4 regions of the Azospirillum sp. VT-I1 genome follow, and region 1 is predicted to be linked to each of the others. Evidence: riboswitches for the same ligand, from Rfam matches in the RefSeq annotation. Region 1 holds a riboswitch; each other region holds the start of a gene.
What was found. Region 1 has a riboswitch for thiamine pyrophosphate ahead of thiC (phosphomethylpyrimidine synthase ThiC). Riboswitches for the same ligand answer to the same signal wherever they lie in the genome.
Positions count from the first base shown of each region.

Region 2: it holds a riboswitch for thiamine pyrophosphate, as region 1 does, so the genes downstream of both, AB8P05_RS17020 (LuxE/PaaK family acyltransferase) here and thiC (phosphomethylpyrimidine synthase ThiC) in region 1, are expected to answer to the same signal.
Region 3: it holds a riboswitch for thiamine pyrophosphate, as region 1 does, so the genes downstream of both, AB8P05_RS20545 (ABC transporter substrate-binding protein) here and thiC (phosphomethylpyrimidine synthase ThiC) in region 1, are expected to answer to the same signal.
Region 4: it holds a riboswitch for thiamine pyrophosphate, as region 1 does, so the genes downstream of both, AB8P05_RS01870 (ABC transporter ATP-binding protein) here and thiC (phosphomethylpyrimidine synthase ThiC) in region 1, are expected to answer to the same signal.

Region 1 is NZ_CP168800.1:2,418,126-2,422,033, reverse strand. It holds gene thiC (phosphomethylpyrimidine synthase ThiC) at 188-1,912, opposite strand; TPP riboswitch at 2,046-2,178, opposite strand; gene AB8P05_RS11630 (magnesium transporter CorA family protein) at 2,259-3,242, opposite strand; gene AB8P05_RS11625 (hypothetical protein) at 3,284-3,571, opposite strand; gene argB (acetylglutamate kinase) at 3,591-3,908, opposite strand, start outside.
Region 2 is NZ_CP168802.1:668,863-672,770, reverse strand. It holds gene AB8P05_RS17025 (acyl-CoA reductase) at 1-305, opposite strand, end outside; gene AB8P05_RS17020 (LuxE/PaaK family acyltransferase) at 320-1,423, opposite strand; TPP riboswitch at 1,536-1,668, opposite strand; gene AB8P05_RS17015 (AraC family transcriptional regulator) at 1,786-2,730, opposite strand; gene AB8P05_RS17010 (SDR family oxidoreductase) at 2,829-3,572, shown strand; gene AB8P05_RS17005 (hypothetical protein) at 3,743-3,908, shown strand, end outside.
Region 3 is NZ_CP168803.1:422,448-426,355, reverse strand. It holds gene AB8P05_RS20550 (branched-chain amino acid ABC transporter permease) at 1-868, opposite strand, end outside; gene AB8P05_RS20545 (ABC transporter substrate-binding protein) at 873-2,009, opposite strand; TPP riboswitch at 2,082-2,196, opposite strand; gene AB8P05_RS20540 (DMT family transporter) at 2,230-3,144, opposite strand; gene AB8P05_RS20535 ((2Fe-2S) ferredoxin domain-containing protein) at 3,416-3,748, opposite strand.
Region 4 is NZ_CP168800.1:389,291-393,198, forward strand. It holds gene AB8P05_RS01865 (ABC transporter permease) at 1-709, opposite strand, end outside; gene AB8P05_RS01870 (ABC transporter ATP-binding protein) at 706-1,422, opposite strand; TPP riboswitch at 1,508-1,615, opposite strand; gene AB8P05_RS01875 (acetoin utilization protein AcuC) at 1,639-2,868, shown strand; gene AB8P05_RS01880 (hypothetical protein) at 3,018-3,653, shown strand; gene AB8P05_RS01885 (hypothetical protein) at 3,650-3,908, shown strand, end outside.

The sequences.
Region 1 (3,908 bases):
ATCCCTCCCCGCTCTCGGCGGACCAAAGGTCCGCCTGCCGCGTCAGCACAAACCACAGGTTGGTGCGAGAGCTTCGCGGGAGAGGGGGCAGGAAGCTTGTCGGCGTGACTTGATCGCGAAGCGGCGGAGTTCCCTCTCCCGCGAAGCGGGGAGGGTTAGGGAGGGGGCATCACTGCCAACCCCTCACTCACCCCGCCGGCTGGTAAATCTCCCCGCCCGACTCGCGGAACTTCTGCGACATCTCGGCCATGCCGGACTCCGCGGCGTCGCGGATCTCCTGCGTGATCTTCATCGAACAGAATTTCGGCCCGCACATCGAACAGAAATGCGCGGTCTTGGCCCCTTCGGCCGGCAGGGTCTCGTCGTGGTAGGCCATCGCCGTGTCGGGGTCGAGCGACAGGGCGAACTGGTCGCGCCAGCGGAAGGAGAAGCGGGCACGCGACATGGCGTCGTCGCGCAGCCGGGCCGCCGGGTGGCCCTTCGCGAGGTCGGCGGCATGGGCGGCGATCTTGTAGGCGATGACGCCGGCCTTCACGTCGTCGCGGTCGGGCAGGCCCAGATGCTCCTTCGGCGTGACGTAGCAGAGCATCGCCGTGCCGAACCAGCCGATCATCGCCGCACCGATGGCGCTGGTGATGTGGTCGTAGCCCGGCGCGATGTCGGTCACCAGCGGCCCCAGCGTGTAGAAGGGCGCTTCGCCGCACAGCGCCAGCTGCTTCTCGACATTGTGCTTGATCTTGTGCATCGGCACATGGCCCGGCCCCTCGATCATCACCTGCACGTCGCGCGCCCAGGCAATCTTCGTCAGTTCGCCCAGCGTCTCCAGTTCGGCGAACTGGGCGGCGTCGTTGGCGTCGGCCTGGCTGCCCGGCCGCAGACCATCACCCATCGACAGCGCCACGTCATAGGCGCGGCAGATCTCGACGATGTCGGCGAAATGGTCGTAGAGGAAGTTCTCGCGGTGATGGGCCAGACACCATTTGGCGATGATCGAGCCGCCGCGGGAGACGATGCCGGTCACCCGCTTCGCGGTCAGCGGGATGTGGGCCAGCCGCAGCCCGGCATGGATGGTGAAGTAATCGACGCCCTGCTCCGCCTGTTCGATCAGCGTGTCGCGGAACAGCTCCCAGGTCAGATCCTCGGCCCTGCCCTTCACCTTCTCCAAAGCCTGATAGATCGGCACCGTGCCGATGGGCACCGGGGAGTTGCGCAGGATCCATTCGCGGGTCTGGTGGATGTCGGCGCCGGTGGACAGGTCCATCACCGTGTCGGCCCCCCAGCGGATCGCCCAGACCATCTTCTCCACCTCCTCCTCGATGGAGGAGGTCACGGCGGAGTTGCCGATGTTGGCGTTGATCTTGGTCAGGAAGTTGCGGCCGATGATCATCGGCTCCGACTCGGGGTGGTTGACGTTGGACGGGATGATCGCCCGCCCGCGCGCCACCTCGTCGCGAACGAACTCCGGCGTGATGAAGTCGGGGATGTCGGCGCCGAAATCCTCACCGTCGCGGGCAGCGGGCAGCGCCGCGGCACGGCCGAGATTCTCGCGGACGGCGATGTATTCCATCTCCGCGGTGACGATGCCGGCGCGGGCATACGCCATCTGCGTGACGGTCCCGCCGCCCTTGGCGCGCAGCACGCCGCTTTCTGTCGTCTCCACGTCGCCACGGGCCAGGATCCAGTCGCGGCGGTGCTTGGCCAGCCCGGCGCGCACGTCGATGGTCACCGTCTCGTCGGTGTAGGGTCCGGAGGCATCATAGACGGTCAGCGGCGGCTCGCCGCCGGACAGGGCGATTTCGCGCATGGCGACGCGCAGGTCGGGATAGCGCGTGCCCGGCACATGGGTTTTCCGCGACGACGGCAGCGGGCCGGTCGAAATGCGGATGGCGGTCTCGTTGAAGTCCTTGGGCATTGGGTTTCTCCGTCGGAGTTGGGCGGACAAACCCGGGACTGCGGACGGAGGTGCGGTGTCTTCGTGCGGGCCGTATCCCTGCATGAGTCCCCGGCACGGCGGGGGCCGATACGGCCGGACGGGGCGAGAATCGGCCCGTCACGAGGTCCCTCCCTTCGCCGGTATGACCCGGATCAGGTTCGAAGGGTCACCACGCTGCCGGCTGCGCTTAGCGCCGTCCGGCCGTTGGTATCTCAGCCCCCTGTCGGGACCCCCTGGAATGGCGCCCATCCTGCCGGGACGGGCCGCCCCTGTCAAAAGGAAAGAACAGCGGACGATCCGCCCACCTCATTGTGTGGATGCGGCGCTACAGCCAGCGCTTCAGACGGACATAGATCATCGGCAGCAGCGCCGACAGCAGCATCAGGCCCAGGGCACTGGGATAGCCGAAGGGCGAGTCGGTCCCCGGCATCTCGTGGAAATTCATGCCGCCGATGCTGGCGACCAGGGTCGGCGGGAACAAGAGGACGGTCAGGACCGACACGATCTTGACGATCTCGTTCTGCTCCACGTTGATCTGGCCCAGTGCGGTGTCCAGCGCCAGCGCGACCTTGCCGGCCAGGAAGCGGGCATACTGGTCCAGCCCGCGCAGATCCTGCAGCGTCGTCTTGGCCCAGCGCCGTGTCGCCTTGCCGGAGTTCCAGCCGTCGCCGCGCGCCAGGAACGCCGTCATGCGGGACAGGCTGGCCAGGCTGATGCGGGCCTTGCCGATCAGGTGGCCGGCATGGCCGATGCGCTTCAGCGTCTGGGCGTCGTCCAGCGTTTCGCCGCGCGAGCGCAGCTTGCGTCCACGGAAGTGGCGGCGGTTCAGCACGTCCAATTCCACCCCGGTCCGCCGCAGCACGGCGGAGGTGCGGTCGACCATCCCGTCGACCAGCGCCGCCAGAACCAGCTCCCCGCGGGAGGCCGGCACCTGCCCATGGGTGGCGCGGCGCCGGAAGGCCAGCAACGGCTGGGGATCGATGTCGTGGATGGTGACCAGCCGGCGCCCGGCCAGCACGAAGCTGACGGTGGCGATGCGCGGTTCGTCGGTGTCGGCCCAGACCAGGGCGGTGACGGTCATGGTCAGGGCGCCACCGGCGATGCGCAGGCGACTCGATTCCTCGATCTCCGCCATCTGCTCGCGGGTCGGCAGGCTGGCGCCGATCAGCGCCTCGGCCCGCGCCAGTTCCTCGGCGGTCGGGTTGATCAGGTCGAGCCAGACGGTCGCCTCGGGCAGCGGCTCCGCCCCCTCCGCGGCTTCCCTGGCCCAGCGCAGCAGACCGCCGTCATTGACGAAGACATGCAGCAAGGCAATGCTCCTTGCGTGGTTCGAGGCGGCTCCTGGAGCGCCTAGGTCATCCGCCCGCCACGCCGCGGCTTAACCGGCGATGGTGCCTTCCCTTCGGTGTCGAGGTCCAGCGTCCCGCCTTCCGCCTTCAGCGCCTGTTCCAGCTTGCGGCGGAAGGCGCCGCCATCCCGCTTGGCGTCCAGGAAATGGCCGACCGCCTCCTTCGCCGCGTCGCTGTCGTAGGGGACCTTGCCCAAGGCCGCCAGCTTGGCACGCTCCACCAGCTTCGGGTCCATCCGGTCTCGGATGGCCTTCATCTGGCGGAGCAGATCCTTGCGCAGGTCGGACATCGGTCCCCCCGTTGTTGCGTCAGGCCTTGCCGATCAGGGTGCCGGCGCCGCCCTCGGTGAAGATCTCCAGCAGCAGCGCGTGCGGCACGCGGCCATCCAGGATAACAGCGGCGTCGACGCCCTGCTCCACCGCGCTGATGCAGGTTTCGATCTTCGGGATCATGCCGCCGGACGCGGTGCCGTCGGCGATGGCCTTGTGGGCATCCTCCAGCGACATCTTCTCGATCAGCTTCTTGTCCTTGTCGAGGACGCCGGCGACGTCGGTCAGCAGGAAAAAGCGCGCCGCCTTCACCGCCGCCGCGACCGCGCCGGCCGCCGTGTCGGCGTTGATGTTGTA
Region 2 (3,908 bases), on a different replicon from region 1:
ACGATGGGCAGCAGCCGCTCAGCCCGGCGGCGCCACGGGTCCTCGCGGTCGAGAAGCCGTTGGATCGCCGCGTCGATCACCGCGACGATGTGCGCCGTTGGCAGCGTCTTCAGATAGCCGCGCGCCGCCGCCCGGACCGTCGCCGCAACCTGCTCCACCTGCCCGGAATCCAGCACCGGCACCGCCACGCGCAGCGCCGCATCGCCCGACCCGAAGGTCAGCACGCGCCGCTCCACCGCATCCGGCGGCAGGCCGGGCAGATGTCCGGCCAGTTCCAGGCGGGACGGATCGTCGCCGAAGGCCAAGGCCGCGCTCCCCCTCAACCGCGCGCAGCGGCGAGGAAATCCTCCACCGCCAGCGAGCAGCCCTTGGCCTGCGCCCCGGCGACACGGCCCAGCAGGCGGAAGCCGCCCTCCTCCAGGATGCCGGCGTCCTCGGTCAGGATGGCGGCGACGGAGTTGACGTGGGCCAGGTCATGGTGCACCAGCACGCCCATGCTGCCGGCGGGAACATCGCGCCCGGACAAGGGATCGACGACGCGGCTTCGGATCCAATGCGGGCCGGATTTCAGCGACGGGCAGACAGCATTGCCGTCGTCGTAGAACTGGGTGCTCAGCTCCGTCATGCCGTACATGTTGATGCAGCGCTCGCGCGGCACGCCGAAGAAGGCTGCAAGCTGCCCATAGAACTCGTCCGGCTCCAGTTCCCGCGACTGGCCCTTGAAGCCGCCGGTGTCGAGGATGCGGCTCCCCTCCGGCAGAGCAAAGCGGCGGCCGTCGCGCGCCATCGCGTCCATCAGATGCACGAAGCCGTAGCTGGCGCCCAACAAGGCGAAGGGCTCCCCTGAGCGTTCGGCGGCGGACAGCCGGTCATAGAGCCCGGCGGTGTCGATGCCCGCTTCCCCGATCCAATGGCGGCTGTCCGGCGTACCGCATTCCGCCCGCGCCAGCTCCAGATAATGGGCGAGCGAGGAGTTCGGCATTGCCGTCTCGGTTGGGAACAGGATGCCCATCGCCATCCGCTCCGCGCCCGCCCCTGCACCCTGCATGAAGCGACGGCGGAAGTTGAGCAGCATGGACCGGTCGTAGACCGCCAGGGTCGTGTGGTGGATCTGGCCGCGGATGCCGCCCTTGGTCGTGCCGCTGGTCATGAAGATGCGGGCGGACTCCTCCGCCGGGCGGCAGCTGAGCGTCAGGTCCTTGAAGGCGTTGATCGGCACCGCCGGGACGTCGCGCCAGCTCTTCACCCCGCGCGGCGTCCGGCCGCGCTGCATGGCGAAGCGGCGGTAAGGCTGGTTGTGCTCGAACTGGTGGGCGAAGACCGCCAGCGCCAGGGCGTTGAATGCGTCGTCGGCCGCGGCCCCGCTTCCGATGTCGGCCTCCATGAAGGCCAGGACCTTGTCGTAGATCACGCTGTCGTAGATCGCGCTCACGGCCACACTCCCCGCCCCGTTTTCTCCAAGCGGCACCGACCGATGGAGCAGCAAACGAATCCGGGACAAGCCTGTGGGGTATGGATCAGCGCGTCGGCCGCGAAGGCCTTCTCGTCCCGCATCCCTACGCCGGCATGACCCGGATCAGGTTCGAAGGGTTGCCGCGTCGCCCGGACGTGAAGGACCGGGCCGGCGGGTGTCTCAGCCTCCTTGACGAGGCTCCCCTGGGAACGGGACGGAGCCTAGAAGACCATCGCGCCGTCTGTCAACGACGGGGATGCCGGCTTTGCGGAGGGCGGAAAGGGCGGCTGTTCCACGACACACCGCCGCGCACAGCGGGCATGGCGGCGGCGTCACGCCGCCGTGCCGGTCCTCGCAGGTTCGGAGATCGCCGTTTCCTCCTCCTGCAGGCGTGCATACACAGTCGGCGGAACCCCGACATGGCGGGCGAAGGCGACGCTGAATGTGCTGGCGGAACTGTAACCGACACGCTCCGCGATGTCGGCGATGCCGCCATCCCGCCGGCGGAGCATATCCTTCGCCAGCGCCATCCGCCATTGGAGCAGGTATTCCATCGGCGCGACGCCCACCGCCTGCCGGAACCGCTCGAAGAAGGTGGATCGCGACAGCGCGGCTTCCTTCGCCAACTGCGCGACCGTCCAGGGCAAGGCCGGGTGCCCGTGGATATGCCGCAGGGCCACCGCAAGGCGGTCGTCACCCAGCCCGCGCAGCAGACCCGGCGACCCGGCGGACAGCATCGTGGAGCGCAGCGCCTCGATCAGCAGAACCTCAAGCAGGCGCGCCAGGATGACGTCGCGCGCCGGCCGCTGCGCACGTGACTCCTCGTTCACCAACTGCACCAGTGTGCTCAGCCGCTTCTCTCCACGGACATGAACCAGTTGCGGAAGCAGCGACACCAGCAGGGACGCATCGGGCGAACCGAATGCGCAGTAGCCGACAAGATTGCGCACCTCCGGCGGGCGATCGGCACTGCCGAGCAGGAATTCTCCCGGCCGCACTTCGACCGGAACGGTGTCGGCCGCTCCCGGAGGCATCGGTTCGATGCTCGACACCGTGAACTCGCAGGCCGCCGGGATCAGCACGAAGTCGTCCGTCTCAAGGAGGATGGGATCGTCGTTGCCGACACTCAAGCGGCACGAGCCGTCGAGAACCACGCAGTAGAACGGGCGTCGGGCCTCCGTGCGCCGGACCCGCCAGGACCCGGCCCCGCGGGTGAGCTTTGAGAATGAGGCGCTCGGCCGAAGCAGGCCGACCACCTGCGCCAAGGGGTCGATCACTTTCGGACTCCTGCAAACGAATTCCGGATTTCTGATTGTAGATCGTCCAGGCACCGCGCTCTATCCTCCGCTTCGCATTCAGCGACAGGAGCCATCCCATGAAGACCATTCTCATCACCGGCTGTTCATCCGGCTTCGGCCTGGAAACCGCCCGCCATTTTCTCGACCGCGACTGGACGGTGATCGCCACCATGCGCACCCCGACCGGGGATATCCTTCCCAACTCGGAGCGTCTGCGCATCCTCCGCCTCGACGTCACCGATGCGGACGGCATCCGGCAGGCGGTGGAGGAGGCGGGCCCGGTCGACGTGCTGGTCAACAACGCCGGCATCGGATTGCTGAGCGCCCTGGAAGGGGTGACGATGGATGCCGTGCGCGGGATTTTCGCCACGAACACCTTCGGCACCATGGCGATGACACAGGCCATGCTGCCCCAGTTCAGGGCGCGGAGGTCGGGCGTCATCGTCAATGTCACCTCCAGCGTGACCCTGAAGCCGCTGCATCTGCTCTCGGTCTACACGGCAAGCAAAGCGGCGGTGAACGCCTTCACGGAGTCCCTGGCCCTGGAACTGGAGCCGTTCAACATACGGACGCATCTCGTGCTTCCGGGCCGGGCGCCGGACACGTCCTTCAGCGCCAGTGCACGGGCCCGCATGCAGGGCGGCATTCCGGAAGCCTATGCACCGCTGGCCGAAAGCGTTTTCGCCGCCTGGCAGCAGCCCGGCCCGGTCACCCATGCCTCTGATGTGGCGGAGGCGGTCTGGCGCGCGGCGAACGATCCGTCCTGCCCGATGCGCCTTGCAGCCGGTGCCGATGCGGTGGCGCTCGCATCATCCCGGTGACCGGGCCGGCGTCGTCCATCCGCACGGCCAGGGCGCGCAGGCCGGAGGGCCGCGATGGACAAAAGCAGGAAGAGTGTGGAGCGGCTCACATCCCGGAATCCGGGGCTTGGGTAGGGTCTGTCCATCGGCAACACGCCGCATCCCGCGGCCCCGAGACAGGAGACCAGATCATGATCCGCACCTCCCTGCTGACCGGCTTCGCTTCGCTCGCCCTGTTCGCCGCCCCGGCGATGGCCCAGAACATCTCCGACATCTCCAACACCGCGGCCGGGATCGGCAACACCGCCAACCAGAGCGCGCTGGTCATGCAGAAGTCCAAGGGTCCCTTCGCCGGTC
Region 3 (3,908 bases), on a different replicon from region 1:
CACGGCGCCGCACCGCTTCGCCGAACAGCCCCTGCGGCCGCAGCACCAGGATCGCCAGCAGCGTCAGGTACAGCGCGCCCAATGCCACCGGGTAGGACAGCACCGACGACACCCCCACCTCGAACAGCGCGATCAGCAGCGCTCCCACCACCGCCCCCGGCACGGAGCCCCAGCCCCCGATGGTCACCGCGATGTAGGCCTTCAAAATCAGATCCCCGCCCGCGGTCGGCGTCACGAAATAGCGGTTGGCCAGCAGCAGCCCCGCCGCCCCGGCGCAGGCGGCGCCGATGGCGAAGGTCACCAGGATCATCGCGGTGACCGGCACGCCGCAGGCCCGCGCCATCTCCGGATCCTGCGCGGTGGCGCGCAGCCGCCGGCCCAACTGGGTACGGGCGAACACCCATTGCTGCGCCCCGATCAGCAGCGCCGCCACCCCGACGATGGCGAGCGACTGCTCCGGAACCGCCAGCCCGCCGATGTAGAGAATGGCGTCGCCGAACAGCGGCGGTGCGGCGCGCGGTTCCGGCCCGAACAGGATGGCCGCACCGTTCTGCAGGATGATGCCGATGGCGATGGTGCTGATGAAGACCGACACCGGCGGCCGCCGCCGCAAGGGAAGATAGGCCGCCAGCGCCAGCAGCAGCCCAAGCCCCGCCATCAGCGCCAGAACCACCGGCAGCAGGGCGATGCCCGGCAACGGGATCAGCGGCGCCAGCGCCACCGCCAGCAGCCCGCCGGCCATCACCAGATCGCCCTGGGCGAAATTCACCGCCGAGGTGGCGTTCAGCACCAGCACGAAGCCCAGCGCCACCAAGGCATAGGCCGCGCCCAGCGCCACCCCGTTGACCAGCAGTTGAAGCGCCGCCATCCGCTCACTTCGCCGCAAGCGCGGGGTCGTCGTACCGCTTCGCCAGCACCGGCACGCGGCTGGTCCCGTCATAGCAGACGATGACGGCGGAATGGGCCATGTTGCCCTTGCCGTCGGACTTGTAGGTCATGGCGAGGCCCTTGAAGCTCTCCGCCGACAGCGCCTTGGCGATGGCGTCCGGTGTCCGGGCGCCGGCCTTCACCGCTTCCAGCACCATGGTCATGCCGTCATACTGGCCGAGCGCGAAGGCGTCCGGCTCCTTGCCGAAGGCGGCGCGGTAGGCGTCGGTGAAGGCCTTCACCTCCGGCGTGTCGCCGGAAATGGGCGAGGCCGCGGTCTCGGCACAGACGCCCTTCAGCTCCGCCGGCTCCAGCAGGGCCGCAGTGCTCGGCTGATGCATGGCGGAACCGGCGACGATGGGCACCGCCACCCCGCTGGAGGCCGCCTGCCGCAGCAGCAGCGCCGTCGGGCCGGAATGCAGGTGCAGCACCAGCACGTCGGGCTTGGCGGCCAGCGCCTTGGTCAGCACCGGCAGCAGATCCTTGGCTGCGGGATCCACCCCCTCCTCGAAGACGGGCGTGACGCCCAGCGCCTTGAAGGCGGCGTCGAGATGCGTCTTGCCGCTCTGCCCATAGGCGGTGGTCTGGTAGATGACGGCGGGCTGACGCTTGCCCAACTCCTCCACCACATAGCGGGCGTGGGCGGCCTTGGTCACGGCGTCGCCGGGGAAGAAGCGGAAGACCCAGGGGTTGCCCTGCTCGGTGATCGACGCGGTGCCCGACACGGTGACCAGCGGCAGCTTCAGTTCCTGCGCCAAGGGCAGCATCGCCAGCATCTGGGTGCCGAGCATGCTGGCGGCGACCGCGCCGACCGTGCCGCGGCCGGCCGCGCGCTCCAGCGCCGTCACCGCCGCCTCGGGCGAGGTGCCGGTATCGACGACCTCCGACGCGATGGCGACGCCGGCCGGCGTCTGCTTCAGCGCCAGGACGGCACCGTTCCGCTGGCTGGTGCCCTCCAGCGACAGGAAGCCGGTCAGCGGCACCAGCACCGGGAAGGACAGCGTGTCGTCGGCGCGGACGGCGGACGACAGGCAGGAGGATGCGGCCAGCAGGCCGATCAGGAGGGGAAGCGCGCGCCGCATGACCGAAAACTCCTCAACACGCGCCGGCAACCGGGGCGACGCGGAGGAGACGGGGCGTTTTGCAGGCGATCCGTCGGGTTCCGGTCGGCTCCCTTCGCCGGCATGACCCGGATCAGGTTCGATGGGTGTTGTCTCAGCCCGCGCATCCGCCGATCCGGCATCCGCACGGGCACCCCAGCCGTGAACAGGCGGCGAGAGTGTCGCCGCCGGGCCCGTCCTGTCAAGAACCCAGCCGGCGGCGCGCCACCACGGTTTCACGATGCAGGATGTAGAGCCCGCTGCCGATGATGACCATGGCGCCAAGCAGCACCGGTGCGGTCGGCAGGTCGCCGAACACCATCCAGCCGAACAGGCTGGCCCAGACCATGCTGGTATATTCGAAGGGTGCCACCACCGCCGGCGGCGCGCGGCGGAAGGCCTGGGTCAGCAGCACCTGCGCCCCGGCGCCGATCGCGCCGACCAGCGCCATCAGTCCCAGCGCATAGGCGGTCGGCGCCGTCCAGACGGGGATCGTCAGCGCCCCGCTGACCACCGTCGTCGTCAACAGCAGATAGAGCACGATGGATGCGCTGGTCTCCGTCCGCGACAGACCGCGCACGGCCAAGGCGGCCAGCGCATAGAACAGGGCGGCGCACAGCCCGACCAGAACCGGCACCAGCGGCGCACCGGTGGACGGCTGCGCCATCACCACCACGCCGCCGAAGCCGACCACCACCGCCACCCAGCGGCGCCAGCCGACGGGTTCCCCCAGCAGCGGGGCGGACAGCGCGGTGATGAACAGCGGCCCGGCGAAGCTCAGCACATAGACGTCGGCCAACGGCAACTCGCGGAACGCATAGAAGAAGCATCCCATGGAGATCAGCCCGGCGAAGGCCCGCCAGACATGCCCCCAGGGCCGTCGCGTCCGCATCGCCGCGATCCCGCCGCCCCGCCACAGGGTGTAGCCGCCCACCAGCAGGAGGGCGACCAGCGAGCGCACGAACATCAGCTGCGGCACCGGGTAGTCGGCGGTCAGGAACTTGATGAGCGTGTCCATCGCCGCGAACAGCAGGATCGCGCCCAGGAAGCAGCCCACGGCATAGGGGACCGAATCGGCCTCGGCAGGCAGCAGGTCGGCGGTCTCGGCGTCGGTCATGGGATCGGTTCGGACGGGCAATGGCGGAGGTTGCCCACAATATGGGCAAATCCGCCCGCGTCCCAATGCCGCAACCGCAGGTCTGGTAGGCGTGGGGTTTGGCGGGGTTCAGGCGATGGATGCCCCCTCCCCATCCCTCCCCGCGTTCCGCGGGAGAGGGGGCAGGACGCTTGTCTAGAGCGGTTTCAATGCCGAAGCAGCGGCAGTCCCCTCTCCCGCGTCAGCGGGGAGGGTTAGGGAGGGGGCATCGCCGTCAGCACTCCCCCACCCCTCACCGCGTCAGCACCATCACCAGCCGCTCCACCGGCGTGTCCCCGACCAGATGCGACTCCACGATCTCGTCGATGTCCTCCGGCGTTTCCGGCCGGTACCAGATGCCCTCCGGATACACCACCATCAGCGGCCCGGCGGAACAGAAGCCGAGGCAGCCCGTCAGCGCCATCCCGACATCCGTCAGGCCCTTGCCCTGGATTTTCTGGTCCAGCCGCTGCCACAGCGGATGGGCGCCCTTGGCGGCGCAGCTGCCGCGCGGGTGGCCGGGCGGGCGCTGCTGGGCGCAGCAGAAGACGTGGTGGCGGAAGGTCGGCGGCAGGTCGAGCGGCATCGGGCATGCTCCATAACCATAATTTTCATATGGATAAGAAGCATGCCAGAATGCTGCGCTGCGGCAAGACTTTTATGACGCTTCCAAGTCCAGGCACCCGCTGGCTTTCCCACCTCAGGAAATGCTTGGTCAGCGGCGGGGTTGCCGGTTAAGAATCCCC
Region 4 (3,908 bases), 840 kb from region 1:
CCAGCGCATCGACGGCGGCATAGAGCGTCACCGCGAACAGCCCCAGCACCAGCACGGCGGCGAACAGAAGGTCGATCTGCATGCGGGCGTTGGCGTGCAGCATCAGGTAGCCGAGGCCGGAGGACGACCCCACCCACTCGCCGATCACCGCACCGATGGGCGCGACAGCTGCGGCCACCCGAACGCCCGACCAGAAGGCGGGCAGGGCGGCGGGCAGGCGGATGCGCCACAGGATGGCGGCGGGCGAGGCGCCCATGGTGCGGGCAAGGTCGAGCCAGCCGGGATCGGTGCGGCGCAGACCGTCGAACAGCGCCGTCGTCACCGGGAAATAGATGACCAGCACCGCCATGGCGATCTTGGACGCCATGCCGTAGCCCAGCCAAAGCACCAGCAGCGGCGCCAGCGCGAAGACCGGAATCGCCTGGCTGACCAGCAGCAGCGGCATCAGCCAGCGCCGCGCCGTGCGGAACCGCGCCAGCAGCAGCGCGCTGACGCCGCCCAGGGCCACGCCGGCCACCAGCCCGATCAGAATCTCGGTCAGCGTCGTCAGTCCATGGCTCCACAGCAGCGGCGCCTGCCGCCGCATCGCGTCCGCCACGGCCAGCGGACCGGGCAGCAGGTAGCGCGGCAGGCCGGTGGCCCAGACCAGCGCCTGCCAGCCGGCGACCAGCACCGCGAGCGTCACCAAGGCGCGCAGCAGCGCCCTCATTCCGCCAGCCTCCGCAACAGCTCCGCCTGCAGCGCCAGCAATCCGGGGTCGTCCACCCGGCGCGGCACCGGGCCGGACGGCTCCAGCGCCGGCCCCATGATCGCGGGGCGGCCGGTCATCACATGCAGGCGGTCGCCGATGCGCAGGGCCTCCAGCGGGTCGTGGGTGACCATCAGGACGGTGCGGCCGGCCAGCGTCTCCGCCGCCGTCTCCTGCAGCCTCAGGCGGGTGATGGCATCGAGCGCGGAGAAGGGCTCGTCCATCAGGACCAGCGGCTTGTCCTCCATCAGCGTGCGGGCCAGCGCCACCCGCTGCCGCTGTCCGCCGGACAGGGCGGCCGGGCGGTCGCGCTCCCGTCCCGCCAGCCCAACGCGGCCGAGCAGCGCTCTGGCGCGCTCCACCCGCGCGGCATCGGGTCGGCGGTGGCGCAGCCGGTCGCCCAGCAGGACATTGTCCAGAACGGTCAGCCAGGGCAGCAGCAGGTCCTGCTGCGCCATGTAGGCGATGCGGCCGGCGAGCGGCAGCCCGTCGCCGGTGGTGACGGTGGTCGGCGGCTCCGGCTCCGCCAGCCCGGCGAGGATGCGCAGCAGCGTGGTCTTGCCGACGCCGCTCGGCCCCAGCAGGCAGGTGGTCCGCCCCGGCGGCAGCTCCAGCGTCAGGTCGGAAAACAGCAGCGTGCCGCCGAAGGTCAGCCGCGCACGCGAGACGGTCACCGAAAGCGGCGTCATCGCCGGGCCTTAAGCGAGACTGGTCGCAAGCCTGGGCGCGAGCATGGCGGTATGGCGGATAGGGTGCGCTTGCAGGCAGCCATCACTGATCCCTACGCCGGCATGAACCGGATCAGGTTCCAGGGGTCGTCCCGCAACGGGACCTCTCAGCCGCCCATCGGCTCCCCCAGTGAAGGCCGCGACTATAAGCGCGGACGATCCGTGACCGCAAGCATTGCCGGTGGCGGCTTGCGGAGCGTGGAAGCGGCGGGGCGGCGCTTGACCGGCGCGCGGCTCCGCCTAGTTTCTGGCGGGACCGATGGAGATCATCCCCTGACCACGCCTCTCCGCACCCCTCTGTTCATCGGCGGCGAGATCTATCGCGGCTCGACCTATGGCCCGAAGCATCCGCTGGCGATCCCGCGCGTTTCGACCGTCATCGACCTCAGCCGCGCCATGGGGTGGCTGCCCGACGAGGTCTATCTCGACACCCATGTGGCGAGCGAACGCGAACTGGCGCGTTTCCACACCGCGGACTACATCGCCGCGCTGAAGCGGGCGGAGGCGGAGCAGCGGGTGGACGAGGCGACGGCGGCCCGCCACAATCTGGGCAAGCTGGAGAACCCCGTCTTTGCCGAGATGTACCGGCGGCCGGCCCACAGCAGCGGGTCGGCCCTGCAGGCGGCGCGGATTCTGGGCGACCGGCCGGCCGGCCTCGTGTATGCGCCGGCCGCCGGCACCCACCATGCGCGCCGCGACCGGGCCAGCGGCTTCTGCTATTTCAACGCGCCGGTGCTGGGCATCCTCGAACTGCTCGACCATGGGCTGGAGCGGGTTCTCTATGTCGATCTCGACGCCCACCATGGCGACGGGGTGGAGGAGGCGTTCGCCGACGACGACCGGGTGCTGACCATCTCCATCCACGAGGACGGGCGCTGGCCCTATACCGGTAAGGCGGAGGACCGCGCCGGCGGCTTGGCCCGCAACCTGCCGGTCCCGCCGGGCTTCAATGACAGCGAGATGGAGCATGTGATGGAGGCGGCAGTGCTGCCGCTGGCCCGTGCCTTCCGTCCGCAGGCGATGGTGATCCAGACCGGCGCCGACGCCCTGGCCGAGGATCCCTTGAGCCGGCTGGAGCTGTCCAACCATGCGCTGTGGGAAGCGGTGGCCGCCCTGCTGCCGCTGGCACCGCGGGTGCTGGTGGTCGGCGGCGGCGGCTATAACCCCTGGTCGGTCGGGCGTTGCTGGACCGGGATCTGGGCGGTGATGAACGGGATCGACCCCGCCGTGCCGCCGACGGCGGAGGCGGAGGGGGTGCTGCGCGCCATCACCTGGAACCGCGCCGCCGGCCGCAACCCGCCGGAGCACTGGTTCACGACTTTGGCGGACGAACGCCGGCCGGGGCCGGTGCGCGATGCGGTGAAGCGGGTGGCGGAAATGGCGGTATCCTGACTCATTTCTGACGAATATCGAACGAAGCCGCGACGATTCGTTGACGGGGTTGGATTGTTCGTTGATCCTTGAAACTCCGCATTTGTGCCGATCCCTCCGATTCCGGCCGGTCGGGCACTGCGGGTTTCGGGAGGAGAACGGGCGGGCGGATGTCGAACACGACGCTGTTCCTGATCGCCATCGTCATCATCATGCTGGCCGCCGTTCCGGTCGCCATGATGCTGAAGGATTTCCTGCCGAACATTCTGGAAAAGAGCAGCGGGCTGGAGCAGATCGAGAACCGCGTCTATGTGCTGCATGCCGAGGCGCACGAGCTGCAGAACCGCGTCAACCATCTGGTCCAGCGCCGCAACAGCCAGTCGTCCGAGCGCGCAAGGCTGGAAAGCGACATCCGCAAGGCGGAAAAGCAGATCAGGGAACTGGCGGAACAGCCGCCGCTGTTCGTGCATGAGGTCGGCGATCCCCAGGCCGGCCTGATGAAGTTCGTCGCGACCGTCACGCAGGAGAAGGCATCTGCCGCCGCAAGGGCTGCCGGCGAGCGCGGTCCGGTCAACCAGATCTGGCGCTGCGCCAACGTGGCGGAAGTGTGGGCCTCCAGCTTCGACGAGGCGAAGCAGATGGTCGACGTCGCCTTTCCCTTCAAGCTGGGCTTCCAGAAGTCGTTCATGCGCGGCGACGTGCGGAGCGGCGGGGCGAAGGGCGGGGGTGCGAAGGGCGGCGTGCCCCAGCCCCCGGCGACGGCGCGGGCCAAGGCGTCCGCCGTCACGTCCGGTGCCGCGACATGATGATCAACTTCATCATCGTCCTGGGCATCGTCGCCATCGGCGCATGGCTCGGCAACGTGCTGCTGTCGGTGGAGCAGCGGGTGTCGCAGACCCGGCAGCGCGTCCGCGGTGTCCGCGGCACGCTGGACAAGCTGGATGCGACCATCCATCGCCTGCACCGGGAGGAGGAGAACCTCCACGGCGAGATCGAGGAACTGGTCCGCGACATGGTGGAACTGCGCAAGAAGCAGGTCGAGGTGCAGCAACGCCTGACCG